4 regions of the Streptomyces sp. NPDC015532 genome follow, and region 4 is predicted to be linked to each of the others. Evidence: riboswitches for the same ligand, from Rfam matches in the RefSeq annotation. Region 4 holds a riboswitch; each other region holds the start of a gene.
What was found. A riboswitch is a leader RNA that binds a small molecule or an ion and turns the genes downstream of it on or off. The one in region 4 is predicted to bind S-adenosylmethionine.
Positions count from the first base shown of each region.

Region 1: linked by a shared signal. The riboswitch ahead of ACF07B_RS24245 (putative leader peptide) and the one ahead of ACF07B_RS04380 (aminotransferase class V-fold PLP-dependent enzyme) in region 4 are both predicted to bind S-adenosylmethionine.
Region 2: linked by a shared signal. The riboswitch ahead of ACF07B_RS39310 (putative leader peptide) and the one ahead of ACF07B_RS04380 (aminotransferase class V-fold PLP-dependent enzyme) in region 4 are both predicted to bind S-adenosylmethionine.
Region 3: linked by a shared signal. The riboswitch ahead of thrC (threonine synthase) and the one ahead of ACF07B_RS04380 (aminotransferase class V-fold PLP-dependent enzyme) in region 4 are both predicted to bind S-adenosylmethionine.

Region 1 is NZ_JBIBSY010000008.1:153,866-159,043, forward strand. Features, by position in the region: gene ACF07B_RS24230 (cupin domain-containing protein) at 402-797, opposite strand; gene ACF07B_RS24235 (helix-turn-helix domain-containing protein) at 998-1,864, shown strand; gene ACF07B_RS24240 (glutathione S-transferase C-terminal domain-containing protein) at 2,060-2,851, opposite strand; gene ACF07B_RS24245 (putative leader peptide) at 2,963-3,028, opposite strand; SAM riboswitch class IV at 3,065-3,209, opposite strand; gene ACF07B_RS24250 (amino acid ABC transporter permease) at 3,694-4,698, shown strand; gene ACF07B_RS24255 (amino acid ABC transporter ATP-binding protein) at 4,695-5,178, shown strand, end outside.
Region 2 is NZ_JBIBSY010000022.1:30,705-35,882, forward strand. Features, by position in the region: gene ACF07B_RS39300 (universal stress protein) at 1-153, shown strand, start outside; gene ACF07B_RS39305 (sulfite oxidase) at 140-1,414, opposite strand; SAM riboswitch class IV at 1,830-1,943, shown strand; gene ACF07B_RS39310 (putative leader peptide) at 1,980-2,096, shown strand; gene ACF07B_RS39315 (ABC transporter substrate-binding protein) at 2,332-3,951, shown strand; gene ACF07B_RS39320 (ABC transporter permease) at 3,955-4,914, shown strand; gene ACF07B_RS39325 (ABC transporter permease) at 4,911-5,178, shown strand, end outside.
Region 3 is NZ_JBIBSY010000014.1:157,589-162,766, reverse strand. Features, by position in the region: gene ACF07B_RS32900 (cold-shock protein) at 113-316, opposite strand; gene ACF07B_RS32895 (MoaD/ThiS family protein) at 758-1,033, opposite strand; gene thrC (threonine synthase) at 1,030-2,328, opposite strand; SAM riboswitch class I at 2,344-2,500, opposite strand; gene ACF07B_RS32885 (glucosyl-3-phosphoglycerate synthase) at 2,706-3,650, shown strand; gene ACF07B_RS32880 (trehalose-6-phosphate synthase) at 3,729-5,177, shown strand.
Region 4 is NZ_JBIBSY010000001.1:1,038,223-1,043,400, forward strand. Features, by position in the region: gene ACF07B_RS04370 (cytochrome bc complex cytochrome b subunit) at 1-502, shown strand, start outside; gene trpD (anthranilate phosphoribosyltransferase) at 685-1,749, shown strand; SAM riboswitch class IV at 1,835-1,951, shown strand; gene ACF07B_RS04380 (aminotransferase class V-fold PLP-dependent enzyme) at 2,138-3,499, shown strand; gene ACF07B_RS04385 (Lrp/AsnC family transcriptional regulator) at 3,539-3,820, opposite strand; gene ACF07B_RS04390 (rhomboid family intramembrane serine protease) at 3,863-4,618, opposite strand; gene ACF07B_RS04395 (hypothetical protein) at 4,771-5,010, shown strand; gene ACF07B_RS04400 (NYN domain-containing protein) at 5,046-5,178, shown strand, end outside.

The sequences.
Region 1 (5,178 bases), on a different contig from region 4:
TGGGGGAGCGCCCGAGCCGCCGGACGCGGGTGGGCCCGACGCCGGGGAGGGCCGCGGTGAAAGACGCTGGGGAACGGGAGGTGCGGGTGCCATGAACGTGCCTGCCTGGACCGGGTCCTGTGGGTGACGGGTGCGCAGGCCCGGCCGGGAAGGGCACGGCGGGCCGTGCGGCCCGGTCCGCGGCTCGCCGGCGCTCGGCTCGCGAGGCCCTGGACTCCCCATCGAAGTGCGGACACGCCGCGGAGCGGTACGGGACACGCCCTCAGGAGACGGCTTTCGCCGGGATCGCCTACGCGCCGGCCGGCCGCCCGGGGTGCCGGACACCGGGCAGTCGGTGAACGGGACCGGCCCGGCGACGGGCCGGCGCCCGTGGAAGGAGCGCGGGCCCGCCGCCCGTCGGCTCAGGTGCCGAGTGCGTGTCCGGTCGTCGAGTCCACGTGGTCCGGGATCTCGTCGTGGCGATCGCCCACGGTCGGTGTCCCGGCGGGCTCGAACATGAGGATCGCGGCGCCGGAGGGAGCGAACGGCTTGTGCTCCGTGCCCCGGGGAACGGTGAAGACCGCCCCTTGCGGGAGCAGGACCGTGCGCTCCCCGTCGGGCTCGCGCAACGAGATGTGCAGCTCGCCGTCGAGTACCAGGAAGAACTCGTCGGTGTCGTCGTGGACGTGCCAGACATGTTCGCCCGCGACCTTGGCGACGCGGACGTCGTAGTCGTTGACGCGCGTGACGATGCGGGGGCTCCACAGGGCGTCGAAGGAGGCCAGAGCCTTGCCGAGGGGAATGGGTTCGCTGCTCATGGGCTCATCCTGAGCCGTTTCGCACGGCCGGCGCGAGTGCTGGGAATCGCCCATGGCGGCGTCGTCTTGCGCGGGTGCGCCTCGCGTCGGGCGGGACATACGGGCGGCGAGCGGACCCGACCGCACCGGGCACGGAATGTCGGGTCCGGCACAGTGGGACCGCCCTAGCGTGGAGATCAGTGAGGGAAGGACGGCCAGGAGTGCTGGAGCGGCTGAATCAGGCCATGGACCACATCGAGGAACACCTCGGTGAGCCCATCGACGTGGCCGGGCTGGCCCGTATCGCCATGACGTCGGAGTACCACTTCCGGCGGATGTTCTCCGCGCTGGCGGGCATCCCGCTCTCCGAGTACATCCGCCGCCGGCGGCTCACGCTCGCCGGGGCCGAAGTGCTCGCCGGGGAGCGGACGCTGCTGGAGGTCGCGGTGCGGTACGGGTACAGCTCGGGCGAGGCGTTCGCGCGTGCCTTTCGCGCCGTGCACGGGGTCGGACCCGGCGAGGCGCGGCGGACGGGCGCGGCGCTGCACTCCCAGCCACGGATGTCCTTCCGGCTGATCGTCGAAGGGAGCGGCAGCATGCGGTACCGCGTGGTGGAGAAGGGCGGGTTCCGGCTCGTGGGCAGGGGGACACGGGTCCCGCTGGTCTACGAGGGGATGAACCCGGCCATCGTGGAGTTCGTCAAAGGAATCGGCAAGGAGACGCTGGGGCGCTGGCAGGAGTACGCGGACGGGGAGCCCGGCGGTGTCCTGGCCGCCGTCAGCAACCACTCCGCGGACGATGCGGAGGGCACCGAAATCGGCTACTTCCAGGGGGTGGTGAGCGACGCGGAGGTGCCCGGGGCTTCGGAGAGCCTCGACGTCGGGCCGGGGACGTGGGCGGTGTTCGAGTCCTCGGGCGCGTTCCCGACGGCGGTCCAGCACCTCTGGCGGGATGTGTACACGCAGTGGTTCCCCTCGAACCCGTACCGGAGCCGGCCGGGCCCGTCGCTCTCGCGCACCCGGGTGTCCGAGGACGGTACGCACGCGGACGCGGAGGTGTGGATTCCGGTGGAGCGGGCCGGCGGCTGAACCCCGAAGCGGGCCACGGCCCGCAGGGTCCTTCGGCCGGGCGATCAGGCAGAACCGCCCGCCGCAGGCGGGCGTGGATGCGCGCCGGTTCTCCGCCTGGTGATCCGTGCGGCCGCCGGGCCGGTGTCTCCGGCCCGGCGTTCAGCGTCCCGCGGAACCGTCCGCCGGCCCGGCACGCCCGCTTCGGCGGGAGTGTCAGACGTCCGCCGTCGGGCGCACCACATCACTGCCGTGCCGGAAGGCGGGGTGATCGCCGAGACGGCGTACGTAGTCCAGGAGCCGGGGATGCGAGCCGAGGGCGCCGGAGGGGCCCAGCCCGGTGAGAGCCGTCCACACGTCCACGTCCGCCGCCGTGAGCGTGTCACCCAACACGTAGGGCTTCGAAGCGAGTTGGCAGTCCAGCAGGTCCAGGGCCGCCGCGAGCTCCGAGGCCGGGGCGGACGCGGTGACATCGCGGTCCAGCAGATCGCGGAGCGCTTCGATGTCGGCGGCGAGGGACGGAGGGCGGAGCGCGGACGGGCTCGTCGTGGTGTGACCGGAGAACAGTCCGGCCAGATCGCGGAGGATGGCGGGCGGGTGGTTGCTGACGATGCGTCCGCTCCACCGGTCGCACAGGGCGGGAGCGGTGAGCGGTCCGTCGAAGTGGTACTCGGTGGCCTCGTAGGCGCGGCGCAGCGACGCGAAGGCGTCGGGTGTCCGCGCGGGGTCGGCCAGGAGCGTCGTGGCGACCGAGTCCCGCAGGCCGAGCAGGCCGAGGGTGATGGCGATACGCAGCGAGAACGGACAACTCCGCGACAGATACAGCTCGTAGCGGTGCGGAGCCGGGTAGAAGCCGCCGGCGAGACCGACACCGATGCGGCTGTCGACGCGGTGCGGGAGGGCGGACGATGCCACCGCCGGCTGGAGGCGAAGGGCCGAGGGGAACGAAATCTGCTCACAGGGGCGTGCGTTGGCAGTGCTGGACGTGCGCGAAGCTGTCTCGGGCATGACTCTCCCTGGGGGAAGAAGGAAGCCACCGCCGCTTTGTGGGCACCGGCGGCCGGATGCGGATTGACTGCGCTGGTCGCACCGGTCCGGATCGCACGGACCGGCCGCGAATCAGTAAGCGCTGGAGACACGCAACAGATCGATGTGCAGGCGCCTCGTCAAGCCGTTCCTTGGCATTCCCACCGGTCCCGACTTCGGGGCTCGCGAGACGCGAGACCGCACTTGCCCCACCGCACCGGCGGGACCCGGTCGTCACCCGGGGCACCCCGTCGCGGTGGAAGGGTTGCCTGTCAGCGGGCCGGGGCCGATGACCACTGGGGCGGGCGGACCCGCACCGTGGGCGCTGACAATCGTGACCGTCCATGCCAGTCTCGGTGCGCTCTGTTGTGCCGTCAAGGAGGCCGCACGCGCGGTCTCACCTGGTGGTCACCCGCATTGACATTGTTTTCGGCGCGGGCCTAACCTGCGGCCCACCACAGGATGCCTTTTCGGCCGGAGAAGAAATGGTGACGGCGATGCACACAGCTGACGGGACGGCCGCATGGCGGCGCCTCGGCCGTGATGTGCTGTGCGCCGACCGCTCCGTGGACCTGCTGCGTGTCAACAGCGCCCTCTGTACGGGCATGTGTCGCTCCCTCAGCCGAGGCTGACGGCCCCTTCGGGTCCTTGACGACCGCGGGCTGACGGCTCTCCTCCTCGACGACCACCGCTGTCGCGATGTGTCCTTTCCCGTCCAGCCCCCGTTCCACGTGTGCCCGCGCCTCGCCGCGCCCTGAGCCGTCCGGCTCGGCGTGGCGCTGCCGCTCCGTGGTCCGGGGTGTCCGAATCCGCTGGAGCTCTCCATGAGTCAACCTCCCGGCAGCGCTGTGTCCTTCGGAGCAGCGACGCCCGCCGAGGCGATCCCCCGTACCGACTTCCCCGCCGGGCCCAAGCCACTGGCGGCCCAGCGGGTCCTTCCGCTCCGGCGTCCCGGCCGCTGGATCATCACGGCCGTCGTGCTCGTGCTGGTCGCCCAGATCGCCCACGGCCTGGTGACCAACCCCTTCTACCAGTGGGATCGGTTCCAGTACTGGTTCTTCCGTCCGACCATCCTCGACGGCCTGCTCATCACCCTCGAAGTGGCTGCCTACAGCGCCGTGTTGGGCCTGCTCGGCGGCATCGTGCTGGCTCTGGCCAGGCTCTCCCGGAGCCCGGTGCTGCGCGCGGTCAGCTGGGTCTACACCTGGCTGTTCCGGTCGGTGCCGCTGATCGTGGTCCTGCTGTTCCTCTACAACTTCAGTGCCCTGTACCAGACGTTGAGCGTGGGCGTTCCGTTCGGGCCGGCGTTCTTCACCTTCGACGAGTCCCGCCTGGCCACCGACATGGCCGTCGCCGTCGTCGGACTGAGCCTGAACGAAGCGGCGTACGCCTCCGAAGTGGTGCGCGGCGGGCTCCTCTCCGTCGACCAGGGCCAGCACGAGGCGGCCTCCGCCCTGGGACTGCCGAAGCGGTACCAGTTCGGGAAGATCGTCTTCCCGCAGGCGCTGCGCTCCATCACCCCCAACTACGTGAACCAGCTGATCGGCCTGATCAAGGGCACCTCGCTGGTCTTCTACGTGTCCCTGCTGGACCTGTTCGGCTCCGTGCAGAGCATGGGCAGCACCTACCCGGGCGACATTGTGCCGCTGCTCCTCGTGGCCACCGCCTGGTATCTGATCCTCACCAGCGTCGTGTCCGTCATCCAGTTCTACGTCGAGCGGTACTACTCGCGGGGCGCGCTGCGCACCCTGCCGCCGACTCCGTTGCAGAAGGCGCGGAACGGTCTGCGTGACGTGCGGGCCCGGTTCCAGAGGGAGACGGCGATATGAGCGGCGAGACGCGTCTGACGACAGTGCGGGCAGGGACGGCCCCGGCCGCCGAGGCGGCGGACACGGCGTCGACCGCCGCCGTCCGGGCGGAGGACACCGCGGCGACCGCCGACAGCGCCGGAGCACTCCGGGCGGAGCCGGCCGCGGTCGAGGTGCACGATGTGCACAAGTGGTACGGAGCCCACCGGGTCCTGGACGGTGTGGAGTTGACCGTGCGGCCCGGCGAGGTGACGGTCGTCCTCGGCCCGTCCGGCTCCGGAAAGTCCACCCTCCTACGGGTGATCAACCACCTGGAGAAGCCCGAGATCGGCCATGTGAGCCTGAACGGTGAGCTCATCGGCGTCCGCAGGCACGGCGATCGACTCAAGGAGCTGAGCGAGCGGGCCATCCTGGCCCAGCGCAGCCGGATCGGGTTCGTGTTCCAGAACTTCAACCTCTTCCCGCACCTGACCGTGCTGGACAACGTGGCCGCCGCTCCCG
Region 2 (5,178 bases), on a different contig from region 4:
GGTTCACCGGAGTGTCTCGGCGCCGCCGACCGGGCGGCCAGGGAGGCGTTGCGCCGCGGCGTGCCGCTGCGACTGGTGCACGCGTCGGAGGCGATGGCGGCGGAGACGCGTGCGTGTGCGTTCCGGTCCAAGTCGTCCGTCACACCACGCTGACCGGATGCCGTACCACCGCGCCGAACAGGTACCCCTGAGTGTTCGGCACGGCGATGTCCGGCTGGGTGCGGTCGGCCGTGTCCGTGGCGCGCGCCAGCAGGTGGGTGGCGCCGGGGGTGTCGGGCCGCCAGCCGAGGGACCATCGGGTCCAGGTGCCGGTCCGGGGCCGGTCGTGCAGCCGGGCGGGCCGCCAGTTGGCCCCGCCGTCGGTGGAGACGTCGACCTTGTCGACGGCTCCCGCCCCCGACCACGAGCGTCCGTGCAGGACGTGCCGGTCGCCGGCCGTGAACGTGGCCCCGCTCGCCAGCTCGAAGGCGCTCTTCGTGGCCTGCCGGGTGAGCGGAGCGCTGCCGCCCTCGGGGTGGGCGGGGCCGAACAGCCGGTAGAAGGTGGTGTTCCAGGGTGAGTAGAGCGGCTGTGCGGACACCTCGATGTCGCCGACCCACTTGATCGACGCGATCCCCACCCAGGAGGGCACCACGACCCGCACCGGATAGCCGTGGTCGTACGGGAGCGGCTCGCCATTCATCTCGTACGCGAGCAGTACGTCGTCCAGGGCCTTGGCCAGCGGCAGCGGGCGGCGGACCCGGCCCAGGCTCTCGCCACCGCTGACGTACTCGGCGTCGAGCCCGCGCGGCTGCACGTCCACGGCGCGCGGGGAAAGTCCTGCCCTGCGCAGCACGTCGCCGAGCCGCACCCCGCGCCAGCGGGCGACGCCGATCGCTCCCAGGGTCCAGGCGGTACCGGTGACCGTCTCCCCCTGTTGCGTCGTGTAGAAGGAGCGGCCGTTCCCGGCGCATTCGACGAACGCGGTCCGGGTGACGGCCGGCAGTGCGCGCAGATCGTCGTAGCCGAACTCCACGGGACGGTCCTCGCCGCGGTCGCCGCGCAACCCGCTCCCCCACAGCCGCAGCCGCCAGTCGTCGGCGTTCAGGACGGGTGTGGCGGTGTGGTTCCGCACGAAGAACAGGTCGTTGGGGGTGTGGTGGCCGGTTCCGCGCAGCGCCTCCCAGCGGGTCTCGGCGTTGGTGCCGCGCTCGATGAACCACTCGGGGGGCAGCGGTTTGACGATCGGTCGGTCGGCGGCGTGGGCGGGCCGCGGAGTGCCGAGTGCGCTTCCGGCGGCGGCCGCGGTGAGCAGGGTGAGCAGCCGACGGCGGGTGACCCCCTCCGCTCTGGCCTCACCGGCGAGCCACTGGCGCAGTCTGCGGCGGTCGTACTCGGTTTCGTAGCGTCGGCCGGCGGGCGTGGGCGAAGGCATGGCGGGTCCTCGTCATGACGGGGCGAGAGGAACGAGAGGGCTCGGCGGCAAGTCGGCGCGGGCATAGGCGAGATCGACCGGAATGTGCTCGACCGGCTTGTCCGGAGCGGAAGTTCGCGGAAGCGCGGGGTCAGCCGGTCGTCCGACACAACGCGGCGGCGACACGGACGAGGTCCACGGCGCGGCGGCGGGTCAGAGGTTCCGACTTCGGCATGGCGGGATGAAAGCACACGGGGCGGAAGGCGTCAACGGAGCCTTCGTGCCGGTGAACCCGGCTTCCAGACAGGTCGGTTGACGGGGCGGCCGCGACGCCCCGGCCCCGTATCCCCGGCATGGGGGCGGCCGGCCCGTGCTCACCGGCGGAGTCCGGTGCCGCCATTGACGTACGTCAGAACCGCTCCGTACGATCACCAACGGCATCGAGTGTCAGCGTCAAGCCCTGGCTTGCTGACCGGCAACCCTCCCGCGCGGTGGGGTGCTCCAGGTGAAAGCCCGGCGGGATCAGCGACGATCCGCGCAAGCGCGTGGCCCCATGACCGGGGCCGGAGATGGGAGGAGGACCGCTGTGCGACACGGTGATGACCCTCGTGCCTCCTTCTCCGTCGCCATGGTGTTCTCCCGGCTGGCGCGCCGACGCCACATCGATCTGAAGCGCTCGACCAGCTGCTTCTGTCAGGCCTGACGGCCCCTTCCGCAGCGGAGCGCTGACGGGCTTGCCCACCGACGGTCCACGTCCGTGACCAGTCGTCGGGGCAGGTGTCCCCGCCCGGCTCCCGCTTCTTCCTGATCCTTCTGATCCGCCTTCCGCCCGGCCCCTGCCCGCAGGGCATTCCCCGTCACGGCATCGCGCCGACCGGGCCCGCACGCCTGTGCGTGGTCGTGCCCCGTGCCGGGCGACACAAAGAGGAGCACCCTCCGTGAGAGCACGTCCGGATTTCAGATCTCCCCGTCGGGCGGCGTTCGCCGCCCTTCTCACCACCAGTGTGCTGCTGACGGCCTGCGGGTCGGGGGCCGACGGCTCCGGCGCCGGGGGCGGCAAGCCGCGGGCCGGCGGAACCCTGACCTTCGCCGTGGGTTCGGACGCCGGCTGCGTGGACCCCCAGCAGGTCGGCAGCAACGACACGATCTACTCGGTGCGCCAGGTCGTGGACTCCCTGACGGACCAGGATCCCAGGACCGGCAAGATCGTGCCGTGGCTGGCGAAGAGCTGGGACATCAGCACCGACGCGACCGCGTTCACCTTCCACCTGCGCTCGGGTGTCACCTTCAGCGACGGGTCCCCGCTGACCGCCCAGGTCGTCAAGGACAACTTCGACGCGGTTCCGCGTCTCGGTGTCCTGGGCACCCTGGCCGAGGGCTACCTCAGCGGCGTCAAGAGCACCTCGGTGGTCGACCCGCTCACCGTCAAGGTCACCTTCCAGCAGCCCAACGCCCAGTTCCTGCAGGCGACTTCGACCCACTCCCTGGGGATCGAGTCCTCGGCGAGCGTGAAACGGTCACCGCAGCAGAAGTGCAGTGACGGGGTGGTCGGATCCGGGCCCTTCGTGCTGAAGCAGTACGTGCAGAACCAGTCCTTCACCCTGGCCAAGCGCCACGGCTACGCCTGGGGCTCCTCACGGTGGGACAAGAAGGGCGAGGCGTACCTGGACAAGCTCGTGTTCAAGGTCGTGCCGGAAGCGGGCGTACGGGCCGGCAGTCTCCGGTCCGGCCAGGTGGACGCGATCGGCAGCGTGGGCCGGGCCGACGAGGCGGCGCTCAAGGGCGGTCAGGTCACCCTCCAGCGGCGGGCCAACCCCGGCATCGCCTTCGGACTCGGCTTCAACAACGCGCGGCCCCTCCTGAAGGACGCCAGGGTCCGCCGGGCGATCCTGTCGGCCATCGACCGGAAGCAGATCGCCGACACCGTCTTCCCCACAGGCACCCGGCCGGCGACCAGCGTCCTCGCCCACACCACACCCGACTACACCAGCCTCGCCCCGGATCTGGCCTTCGACGCGGCCAAGGCGAAGTCCCTGCTGGACCAGGCAGGTTGGAAGGCGGCCGGCGACGGCACGCGCACCAAGGGCGGCAGGAAGCTGAGCCTGACGATCGACTGGGTTCCCAACGCCGCCACCAATCAGCCCGCGTTGGAGCTGATACAGCAGCAACTTAAGGCTGTCGGGGTTCAGGTGACGCTCAAGCAGCTTCAGCTCACCCAGCTGACGCCGACACAGCAGTCGGGCGCGTTCGACGCGACGTGGGGCAACATCACCCGCGCCGATCCCGACATCCTGCGCAGCTCCTTCTCCACGAAGCTGGCCAACTTCTACCGCGTTCCGGCGAGCGGCCTGGACACGACACTGTCGGCGCAGGCCGCGACCACCGACCCGGCGGGGCGCAGCAAACTGGTGGCGCAGGCACAGCGGTCGATCGTGCGCGACGCCTACAACGTGCCGGTGGTGGAGCTCCAGACGCAGCTGGGCCTGTCCACGAAGGTGCACAGCCTGGCCTTCGACGCCTCCAGCCGGATCCAGTTGCACGACACCTGGATCGGCTGATCCGTGCGCGGCTACGTGGTCAAGCGGCTCGCGCAGGCGGTCGGGGTGCTGTGGGCGGCGTACACCGTGTCGTTCCTGGTGCTGGACTACCTGCCGGGCGACCCGGTCACGGCGATGGCCGGTGCCGGAATGGACTCGGGGCAGGTCGATCCCCGGCAGATCGCCGCCCTGCGGCACGAGTACGGTTTCGACAAGCCGGTGCTCACGCAGTACGCGGAGTATCTCGGCCGGGCGGTGCGCGGGGACTTCGGTGACTCGGTCGCCACCGGCCGCCCGGTCGCCTCGACGGTGGCCGACGCGTTGCCTCAGACCCTCCAACTGACGGCTTCGGCACTGCTGTTCGCGGTGGTCCTCGGCGGCGGTCTGGCAGTGGCGGCCACGTACACCACCCGGCGCTGGCTGCGGCAGCTTCTGCTGTCGCTGCCGCCGCTGGGGGTTTCCGTCCCGACGTTCTGGGTGGGACTCCTGCTCGTGGAGGCGTTCTCCTTCCGGCTGCGCTGGTTCCCCGCGTTCGGCAACGACGGACTGAAGGGGCTGGTCCTGCCGGCACTGACCCTCGCGGTCCCGACCGGCGCTCTGATCGCGCAGGTGCTGGCCAAGAGTCTGCTCACCGCGCTCGACCAGGCGTATGTGGAGACCGCCCGCGCCAAGGGCGCGAGCCGGTGGCGGGTCCATCTGCGGCACGCGCTGCGCAACGCCTCCTTGCCGGCGCTGACGGTCGCCGGACTGCTGGTGGGGCAGCTGATCGCCGGTTCCGTCGTCGTCGAGACGGTGTTCTCCCGTGACGGCCTGGGCCGTGTGACCGCGGCGGCCGTCACGGCCCAGGACATCCCCGTGGTCCAGGGGGTGGTGGCGTTCGGCGCACTGATCTTCGTGACGACGAACCTCGTCGTCGACCTGGTCTATCCGCTGCTCGACCCGCGGATCGTGGTGGCCTCGGCCGGAAGGGCACGCATCGCATGAGCCAGAGTCTTGTCGAAGACGCCGCCGAGGCCGCGCTCGGTCTCGCTCGCCCGGTGGGCACACCGCCGGACCCCGCACCGGGGCGCCGCGTCCGCGGACGGCCGGTGCTGCGGTTCGTGCTGCGCCGCCCCGGCCTGCTGCTGTCGGTCGGCGTCCTCGTGCTGGTGGTGCTGGCCTCGTTCCGGCCCCGGCTGTTCACCTCGCGCGACCCGCTGAAGGGGGTACCGGCGCAGAACTTCCGCGGCCCGAGCGGCGCGCACTGGT
Region 3 (5,178 bases), on a different contig from region 4:
GGACGCGCGCCGGGCAGCGCCCGCGACGGGCCGGCACGCACGAGGGGCCCGCATCCCCGGTGGGATGCGGGCCCCTCGTGCGTGAGTTGCGTCGGTGGTCGTTCGCGCCCGATCAGACGGCGAGTTTGACCATGTCCGCCTGCGGACCCTTCTGGCCCTGCGAGATTTCGAACTCCACTCGCTGACCCTCTTCAAGGGTGCGGTAGCCGTCCATCTGAATCGCGCTGTAGTGCACGAAGACGTCCGCACCACCGTCGACCGCGATGAAGCCGTACCCCTTCTCCGCGTTGAACCACTTGACGGTGCCCTGAGCCATGCCTAACTCCCCTATTACTGGCCCTTGCACAGATCCACACTTCGCGGATCCGGGTCAGACCTCACCCCCCAACGGTTGGGGGTGTGCGCCGGAACGCGTCGACCGCGGCTGAATGTATCTGTCCAACTGCCCTCTGCAACAGGTCAATCGGACGAGAATTCTGGGCATGGCCGATCAATGATATGCGGAGAATGCGCAAGGATTCGGGGCAAGTCGGGCCCCGTAAATGCCATAAAATGCCCAAAAAGGCGAGGCAGTTTGGCTACTTCTTGTCGGCCCGCGAACGGTCACTCATATGCGTCCGGCATGAAACCAACATCCAAAAACAAGCGGCTTCCCCGACTCTAGCGCGTTCAACCCTACAGAATTGCCCCCTCCGTTTCTCTCACGGAGGGGGCAATTCGATGAACTCAGCGTGTTCGGCATTACCGAGGGTAACGATCAGCCTCCGGCGACGGCCGGAATGATCGAGACACCCACACCGTCCGGGGTCGCCGTCTCCAGGCCCTGCTCGAAGCGGACGTCGTCGTCGTTGACGTACACGTTCACGAAGCGGCGCAGCTTGCCCTGGTCGTCCAGGACGCGCGCGGCGATGCCCGTGTGGTTCTTCTCCAGGTCGCTGATGACCTCGGCGAGGGTCGCGCCCTCGGCCGTCACCTCGGCGGCGCCACCGGTGTAGGTGCGCAGGATGGTGGGGATGCGGACGTTGACGCTCATGATGCGAGGCCAGCCTCTCGGAAGGAGTCGAGGTTCGGGCGGATGGTCGCGGTCAGCCCGGTGTCCGAGGCCACCGCGTCCAGGGTCTTGAGGCCGTCGCCGGTGTTCAGCACGACCGTGGTGAGGGCCGGGTCGAGGAGACCGTTCTCGATCAGCTTGCGGGTGACGCCGACGGTCACGCCACCGGCCGTCTCCGCGAAGATGCCCTCGGTGCGCGCGAGCAGCTTGATCGCGTCGACGATCTGCTCGTCGTTCACGTCCTCCACCGCGCCGCCGGTGCGCCGCGCGATGTCGAGCACGTACGGCCCGTCCGCGGGGTTGCCGATGGCGAGCGACTTGGCGATGGTGTCCGGCTTCTGCGGCCGTACGACGTCGTGGCCGGCCTTGTAGGCGACGGAGACCGGGGAGCAGCCCTCGGCCTGGGCGCCGAAGATCTTGTAGGGCCTGTCCTCGACCAGTCCGAGCTTGATCAGTTCCTGGAGTCCCTTGTCGATCTTCGTGAGCTGGGAGCCGGAGGCGATCGGCACGACGAGCTGGTCGGGGAGCCTCCAGCCGAGCTGCTCGCAGATCTCGTACGCCAGCGTCTTGGAGCCCTCGGCGTAGTAGGGCCGCAGGTTGACGTTGACGAAGCCCCAGCCCTCGCCGGCCGGGTCGCCGATCAGCTCGGAGCAGAAGCGGTTCACGTCGTCGTAGTTGCCCTGGATGCCGACGAGCTCTCCGCCGTAGACCGCGGCCATGACGACCTTGCCCTGCTCCAGGTCGTGCGGGATGAACACGCAGGAGCGGAAGCCGGCGCGGGCCGCCGCGGCGCCGACGGCGCCGGCGAGGTTGCCGGTGGAGGAGCAGGAGAGAGTCGTGAAGCCGAAGACACGGGCCGCTTCGATGGCCTGGGCGACGACGCGGTCCTTGAAGGAGTGCGTCGGGTTGCCGGAGTCGTCCTTGACGAAGAGCTTTCCGGCGTCGACACCGAGCTCACGGGCCAGGTTGTCGGCCTGGACGAGCTTGGTCCAGCCCGGGTTGATGTTCGGCTTATCCGCCACGTCCGCGGGGACGGGCAGCAGCGGCGCGTAGCGCCAGATGTTCGCGGGTCCCGCTTCGATGCGCTTGCGGAGTTCTTCGGTCTCGTAGGCCGAGAAGTCGTAGGCGATCTCCAGCGGGCCGAAACACTCCTCACAGGCGAAGACCGGGCCGAGCGGGACGCGGTGTCCGCACTCGCGGCAGGAAAGCGCCGTGGCCGGGCCGAGGTCGACCGCTTCGGCGGAGTTCGTGGTACTTGCAACTGTCTGCGCAGCCATGGAGGCGAGGCCCTTTCCTCATCTTCCTCACGGCGCACTTCGCCGCGAGACGGATTTGGCACCTTCCCGAGCCGGGAGCCTCGCGACGCGATCGACATCGATCGGTACGAGACCGGCTGGAGGGTTGCCGGGGCTTCATCGGGCCGTATCCCTCTGCCCCTCTGGATGAGCGGTATTTGATTGTTGAACTGTTGAACGCGATACGTACCGACGATCCAGGACATGCGATGGTCATCCGCGTTGTTCAAGACTGTAACCGAAGGCCAGGACAGTTGAGATAGTCGTCCGAACCGCGAGACGACGGCAATCGATCTGCCGCTGGCCGCAGCGGGCACGCCGATGAGAGCGTGTGATCAGACAGTGAGGAGCCGCAGACCGTGCTGAAAGACGTCGAAAGCTGGCTGAGCACACGCTCCTGGTCCGTGACCGACCGCCCGCTCCACAAGATCATGGCCGCGAAACGCATCACGGGATCGACGGTCAGTGTGGTGCTGCCCGCGCTCAACGAGGAGGAGACCGTCGGCGAGATCGTGGCGATCATCCGCCACGACCTGATGCAGCAGGTGCCGCTCGTCGACGAGATCGTCGTCGTCGACTCCGGCTCGACCGACCGCACCGCCGCGGTCGCCGCCGCGGCGGGCGCGAGGGTCGTGCACCGCGACGACATCCTCCCGCGGATCCCGGCCGTGCCGGGCAAGGGCGAGGTGCTGTGGCGGTCTCTGCTCGTGACGAGCGGGGACATCGTCTGTTTCATCGACGCGGACCTCAAGGAGTTCTCGTCCGACTTCGTCACCGGGATCGTGGGCCCGCTGCTCACCGACCCCGGCGTAGATCTGGTCAAGGCCATGTACGACCGCCCGCTGGGCGGCGCCTCGGGACAGGGCGGCCGGGTCACCGAGCTGATGGCCCGCCCCCTGCTGAACATGCACTGGCCGCAGCTCGCGGGCTTCGTCCAGCCGCTCGGCGGCGAGTACGCCGCCCGCCGCTCGCTGCTCGAACAGCTCCCCTTCCCCGTCGGCTACGGCGTCGAACTGGGCATGCTGGTCGACGCCCTGCACCTGGTGGGCCTGGACGCCCTCGCCCAGGTCGACGTCGGGGTGCGCAAGCACCGCCACCAGGACGGCCAGGCCCTGGGCCGCATGGCCGCAGCGATCTACCGCACCGCACAGCTCCGGCTCGCGCGCGGCCATCTGATCCGCCCCGCCCTCACCCAGTTCGAGCGCGGCCGGGACGGTTTCCAGCCGCGCACGTACTCGGTGGACACGGAGGAAAGGCCGCCGATGAGCGAAATCTCCGAGTACCAGCGGCGCAGGGCCGCCTAGACCGGCCCCGACGGCCGCGATCACATACGGCCGAAGGGGCGCGTTTGAGCGTTTCGACACGGGGCTAGGTTTCGAGGCATGGCTTCAACGCACGGTGCTCACCACATCCTGGTCGCCTCCAACCGCGGCCCGGTCACCTACGAGGTACGGGAGGACGACTCGCTGCACGCCCGGCGCGGCGGCGGCGGGCTCGTCTCCGGACTCTCGGCGATCGGGCCGGACGCGGGCGCCCTGTGGGTGTGCTCGGCGCTCGGCGACGGCGACCGCGAGGCGGTCCGGCGCGGGGTCGGCGAGGACGGCGTGCGCATGCTGGCCGTCGACGCCGAGGTGCACGCCGACGCGTACAACGGCATCGCCAACTCCGTGCTGTGGTTCGTCCACCACATGCTCTACCAGACCCCGCTGGAGCCGGTCTTCGACGCGGAGTTCCGGCGCCAGTGGGAGTCGTACCGGACCTACAACCGTGCCTTCGCCGAGGCACTGGCCGAGGAGGCGGCCGAGGGCGCGGCCGTGCTCGTCCAGGACTACCACCTGTGCCTGGTCCCCGGGATGCTCCGCGAACTGCGCCCCGACCTGCGCATCGGCCACTTCTCCCACACCCCGTGGGCACCCGAGGACTACTTCCGGATGCTCCCCGACGACATCCGCGCGGAACTGCTGGACGGCATGCTCGGCGCGGACCGCGTGGCGTTCCTGACCCTGCGGTGGGCGACCGCCTTCACGCGGTGCGTGGAGACGGCCGCCCCGGAGCGGTACCGGGTCTCCTCCCCGGAGGGCCGGCCGGAGATCGAGCACCTCGACGGCTCCCCGCCCCGCCGGACCCTCGTCGGGGTGCACGGCCTCGGCGCGGACGCCGAGTTCCTGCGCGAGCGCTCGCACCGCGCGGACGTCGGGGAACGGATGGCCGCGCTGCGCGAGGAGATCGGCGCGGGCCGCAAAACGATCGTGCGCGTCGACCGGACCGAGCTGTCCAAGAACATCGTGCGGGGGCTGCTGGCGTACCGGCAGCTCCTAGACGACCACCCCGAGTGGCGCGAGCGGGTCGTCCACGTGGCGTTCGCCTACCCCTCGCGGCAGGACCTCGCGGTCTACCGGGACTACACGGCCGAGGTGCAGCGCGTCGCCGACGAGATCAACTCCGGGTACGGAACGCCTGGCTGGACTCCGGTGGTGCTGCATGTGAAGGACGACTTCGCGCGCTCGCTCGCCGCCTACCGGCTGGGCGACGTCGCCCTCGTCAACCCCATCAGGGACGGCATGAACCTCGTCGCCAAGGAGATCCCGGTGGTCTCCGACGAGGGCTGCGCGCTGGTCCTGTCGCGGGAGGCCGGGGCGTACGAGGAACTGGGCGAGGACGCGATCTCCGTGAACCCGTACGACGTGACCGGTACGGCGCGGGCGCTGCACGAGGCGCTCGGCATGCAGCCGGGCGAACGAGCCGAACGCACCAAGCGCCTCACCGCAGCGGCCACCGCCCTCCCCCCGGCCCAGTGGTTCCTGGACCAACTGCGCGAGCTGGAGGCCTGAG
Region 4 (5,178 bases):
CCCGACCCGGACCGCGTTCGGTGCCGCCTGGATCAGCTGGTACTTCGTCCTGCTCGTCGGCGGCGGCAACGACATCTGGGCCACGCACTTCCACCTGGCGATCAACTCGATCACCTGGTTCGTGCGTATCGCGTTCTTCGTCGTGCCGGTGCTCACCTTCATGGCCACCAAGCGGATCTGCCTCGGCCTCCAGCGCCGGGACCGGGACAAGGTGCTGCACGGCCGCGAGTCGGGCATCATCAAGCGCCTGCCGCACGGTGAGTTCATCGAGGTCCACGAGCCGCTCAGCCAGGACGCGCTGCACACGCTCACGGCGCACGAGCAGTACAAGCCGGCCGAGATCGGCCCGACGGTCGACGAGAACGGTGTCGAGCGCAAGGTCTCGGGCGCGCAGAAGCTGCGCGCCAAGATGAGCGAGGGCTTCTACGGGGAGGAAGGCCAGATCCCCAAGCCCACCGTCGAGGAGTACAAGGAGATCACGAGCGGCCACGGCCACCACTGATCCCCGGCTGTTCGCCACGGCAGGAGCCCCGTCCATGACACGGACGGGGCTCTTTGCCGTCCCCCGGGCTGGATAGGGTGGACTCACCCGGTGCCGCGGGCGATCCACCCCGCGTCACCCACGACCGCCTCACCCCACGCCGTGTCACCCACGACCGCGTGACCTACGAACCAGGAGCGACCATGAGCGCTGTGAACCCCGCTGGAGGCGACACCGCGGCGGGCCGTTCCTGGCCCGCGGTACTGAACGGCCTGCTCGAAGGCCGCGACCAGAGCGCGGACGACACGGCCTGGGCGATGGACCGCATCATGCGCGGCGAGGCGACCGACGCGCAGATCGCCGGGTTCGTGGTGGCCCTGCGGGCCAAGGGCGAGACCGTCCAGGAGATCGCCGGACTCGTCCGGGCGATGTACGAGCACGCCAATGTGATCGAGGTGCCCGGACACACCGTCGACATCGTCGGAACGGGCGGCGACGGCGCGAAGACCGTCAACATCTCCACGATGTCCTCGATCGTGGTGGCCGGCGCCGGCGCCAAGGTCGTCAAGCACGGCAACCGGGCCGCGTCCTCCGCGTCCGGTTCCTCCGACGTCCTGGAGAAGCTCGGCGTCAATCTCCACCTGCCGGTGAAGAGGGTGGCCGAGGTGGCGGAGGAGGCCGGGATCACCTTCTGCTTCGCGGTCAAGTTCCACCCGGCGCTGCGTCATGTGGCGGCGGCCCGCGGCCAGTTGGGCATCCGGACAACGTTCAACGTGCTCGGGCCGCTGACCAACCCGGCGCGGGTGAAGGCCCAGGCGGTCGGCGTCGCCGATCTCCGGATGGCGCCCATCGTGGCGGGCGTGTTCGCCGAGCGCGGCAACTCCTCGCTCGTCTTCCGCGGTGACGACGGCCTCGACGAACTGACCACCACGGCGGGTTCCCACGTCTGGGTGGTCCGCGACGGCAAGGTCACCGAGGAACGCTTCGACCCCCGCGACGTCGGGCTCGACATCGTCCCGGTGGAGGCTCTGCGCGGCGCCGACGCCTCGTACAACGCGGAGGTCGCCCGGCGCGTCCTGGACGGCGAGCGGGGGCCCGTACGGGACGCGGTCCTGCTGAACTCGGCGGCGGCCCTGGTGGCCCTGTCGCCGACCGGCGCGCCGCTCGCGGACCAGCTCCGCGACGGCATGGCGAAGGCGGCCGAGTCGATCGACTCCGGCGCCGCGAAGCGCACCCTGGAGCGCTGGGTGGCCGCCAGCAACGCCTGACCGGCGTGAGACCCCGCGCGGGACGTGGTCCAGAATCCGGACGACGTCTTGCGCGGGGAAGATCCTCTGGCAAGATGCTGTATCAGGTCATGAGTGACAGCCATCAGGCCCCGGCCGGCTGTCCGGCAACCCTCCGTCCGTGGCGGGGTGCCCCGGGTGAAGACCAGGTCGTAGGCAGCGAGGCCTACGGCAAGCGCGGACCCCTCCCGCCCATCGGGCGGACGCAACCAGGGGTCCTGGTCGTTCGAGGGAGCCTTCTGTGAGCAAGCGAATGCGCTAGGGCGTAGAGCCCCGCCTCCACACCCCTTTCACCTTCTCCTGCGCCGAGCCCTGCCTCCGGGCGGCCGGCTCGCGCGGTGATCCCGCCTGCCTCTCACAGGAGCTCGCCATGTCTGTCTCCACCGCTGCCGCCGACCAGACCGTTTGTGCCCCCCTGGCCGTTCTGGGCCGGGATGTCACCGTCCCGCTCGTCACCGGCGGCGAGGTGACCTACGCGGCCCTCGACTACGCCGCCAGCGCGCCCGCCCTCCAGCGGGTGTGGGACGACGTGGCCGCGTACGCGCCCTACTACGGCAGCGTCCACCGGGGTGCCGGCTACCTCTCGCAGCTCTCCACCGACCTCTTCGAGAACGCCCGCAGGACCGTCGAGGAGTTCCTCGGCTGCCGCGCCGGTGACCAGGTGGTCTTCACCCGCTCCACCACCGACTCGCTCAACCTGCTCGCCGCCGCGCTCCCGGCCGACTGCCAGGTCTTCGTCTTCGAGACCGAGCACCACGCCTCGCTGCTGCCCTGGCGCGACGCCCGGGTGACCTACCTGAACGCCCCGCGGACCCCGGACGAGGCCGTCGCCACCCTGGAGCACGCCCTCGCCGCCCGCGACCCTTACGGACCGGCCCTGGTCTGCGTCACCGGCGCCTCGAACGTCACCGGGGAGCTGTGGCCGGTGCGGGAACTGGCCGCCGCCGCGCACGCCCACGGCGCGCGCATCGTCCTCGACGCCGCGCAGCTCGCCCCGCACCACCCGGTGTCGGTCCAGGACCTCGACGTCGACTGGGTCGCGTTCTCCGGGCACAAGCTGTACGCGCCGTTCGGCTCCGGTGTCCTCGCGGGCCGCTCCGACTGGCTGCGCGAGGCCGACCCGTACCTCGCGGGCGGCGGGGCCAGCCGCAAGGTCACCCGGCGCGTGGACGGCGGCGTGGACGTGGAGTGGCACGACAGCGCCGCCCGGCACGAGGCCGGCTCGCCGAACGTCATCGGGGCCTACGCGATCGCCTCGGCCTGCAAGGCGCTCACCGAGGAGGGCTTCGACAGCCTTCTCGCCCGGGAGCGGCACCTGATCCGTACCGTCCGCGAGGGCCTCGCCGAGGTCCCCGAGGTCCGGGTCCTCTCCCTCTTCGGCGACGACGCCCCGCGGGTCGGCGTCATCTCCTTCGTCGTCGAGGGCTGGAACAGCTCGCACTTCGCCGCCGCGCTCTCCGCCGAGTACGGCATCGGTGTCCGCGACGGCCTCTTCTGCGCCCACCCGCTCGTCCGCACGCTGCTCGGCAGCGACCCTCAGACCCAGGGGGAGTGCGGCGCCCCCGAGGCGGCGCCGGGCGAGAAGTCCCTCAACGCCATCCGCGTCAGCTTCGGCGCCGGTACCCCCGACGAGCACGTCGAGCGTTTCGTGCGCGCGGTGCGCGAGCTCGTCAGGGACGGCGCGCGCTGGCAGTACCGCACCGAGGACGGCCGCTGCGTCCCGGCGGTCTGACGCCCGCGGCCCGTCCGCCCGGAGGCGGTGGCGCGTCGGTCAGGAGTCGAGACCGATCGCGAACGCCGCCTCCAGGTCGTGCTGGGAGTACGTACGGAACGCCACGTGCGTGTCCGTCGCCTCGACGCCCGGGATCTTGCTGATCTTGCCGGGGATGACGTCCGCCAGGTCGTCGTGGGCCTGGACCCGGACCATGGCGATCAGGTCGTAGGTACCCGTGACGGAGAAGACCTCGCTGACGCTCTCCAGGGACGCGATCGACTCGGCGATCTCGGGGATCCGGTCCACGCTGGTCTTGATGAGGACGATCGCGGTGATCACGGCTGGTTCTCTCCCTAGGGGGCCGCTGCTGGGGATCTCACCCTACTCGCGGTCCACCTGGCCCGGCCGCTCCACCGGGGGCCCCGGCAGCACCCCCCGGACGGGCACCGGCTCCGCACGGCGCCGGAACCGCGCCCACGCGTAGAGGAAACCGAGGGAGAAGCCCACCAGGTGCGCCAGGTAGGCGACCCCGGGGCCCGAGGGGCTGCGGCCCGCCGCCAGCCACTGGAGGGTGAACCAGAACGGCAGCACCACCCAGGCGGGGAACCGCAGCGGCAGGAAGAACAGGAACGGGAAGAGACTGGTCACCCGGGCCCTGGGGAACAGGTACAGGAACGCGCCGAGCACCGCGGAGATCGCCCCGGAGGCCCCGACCAGGGACTGCTGCGAGGTCGCGTTGGCGGCGGCGTAGCCGAGCAGGGCCAGATACCCGCAGCCCAGGTAGAAGAGGGCGAACTCCAGATGGCCCATGCGTTCCTCGGCCATGAGCCCGAAGACGTAGAAGAAGAGCATGTTGCCCAGGAGATGGAGCCAGCTTCCGTGGATGAACAGGGCGGTCGCGGGGGTGAGCACCTCGCCGGGAGACCCGTCGAACAGAGCGGCCGGCACCACGCCCCAGCGGCGGAAATAGGCACGCTGCGCGACCAGCAGCTCGTCCCCGGTGCCGTACGCGGGATCCAGGCCCGAGGCGGGACCGATCACGAAGATCAGACAGCACAGGACGATCAGTCCGTACGTCACCGGCGTCGACCGCCCCCGCAGCGCCCTGCCGACCGTCGCACTCCAATTGCCGATCATGGTGCAGAGCATGACGTAACCGCACCGATGCGCACAGACCGCCTCGCCGCCGTGGACGGCCGAGCGTCGAGTACCCGCCAGGCCGTAGGGTTACGAGCCATAGCACCGGGAAACCGGCGCCGGACGGACACGAGAAGGAAAGCGGCTGCCCTATGACAGTTCCCCTGCCCGACGCCAAGACCCGCTGGCGCTGTGCCCTCTGCGGCAATCTCACGCGTTTCGACGTGACCCGCTCGTCGAAGGTCGTCGAGTATGTGCACCTGGACCTGGCCGGTGAGCCCAAGGTCGAGGAGCGCGAGGTGGTCAGTGAGACCATCGAGTCGGTGCGGTGCCGTTGGTGCAACGCGGTGGATCAGGTCGAACTGGTGGACAGGCCGGGCGCCGGCTCCTGAGGGAGCGGGCCCCGCACGGATATTGGGGTGAACGGATGGTGGAGACCACAGGTGGGGAGCCGGACGACGGCACCGCCGAGGTGCTCGACCGTCCGCTGCCCGACGGCGTGCGCCGACGCGTCGTCCAGATCGTCTCGGACGGCTTCGGCGGGCTGACGGTGTCCGAAC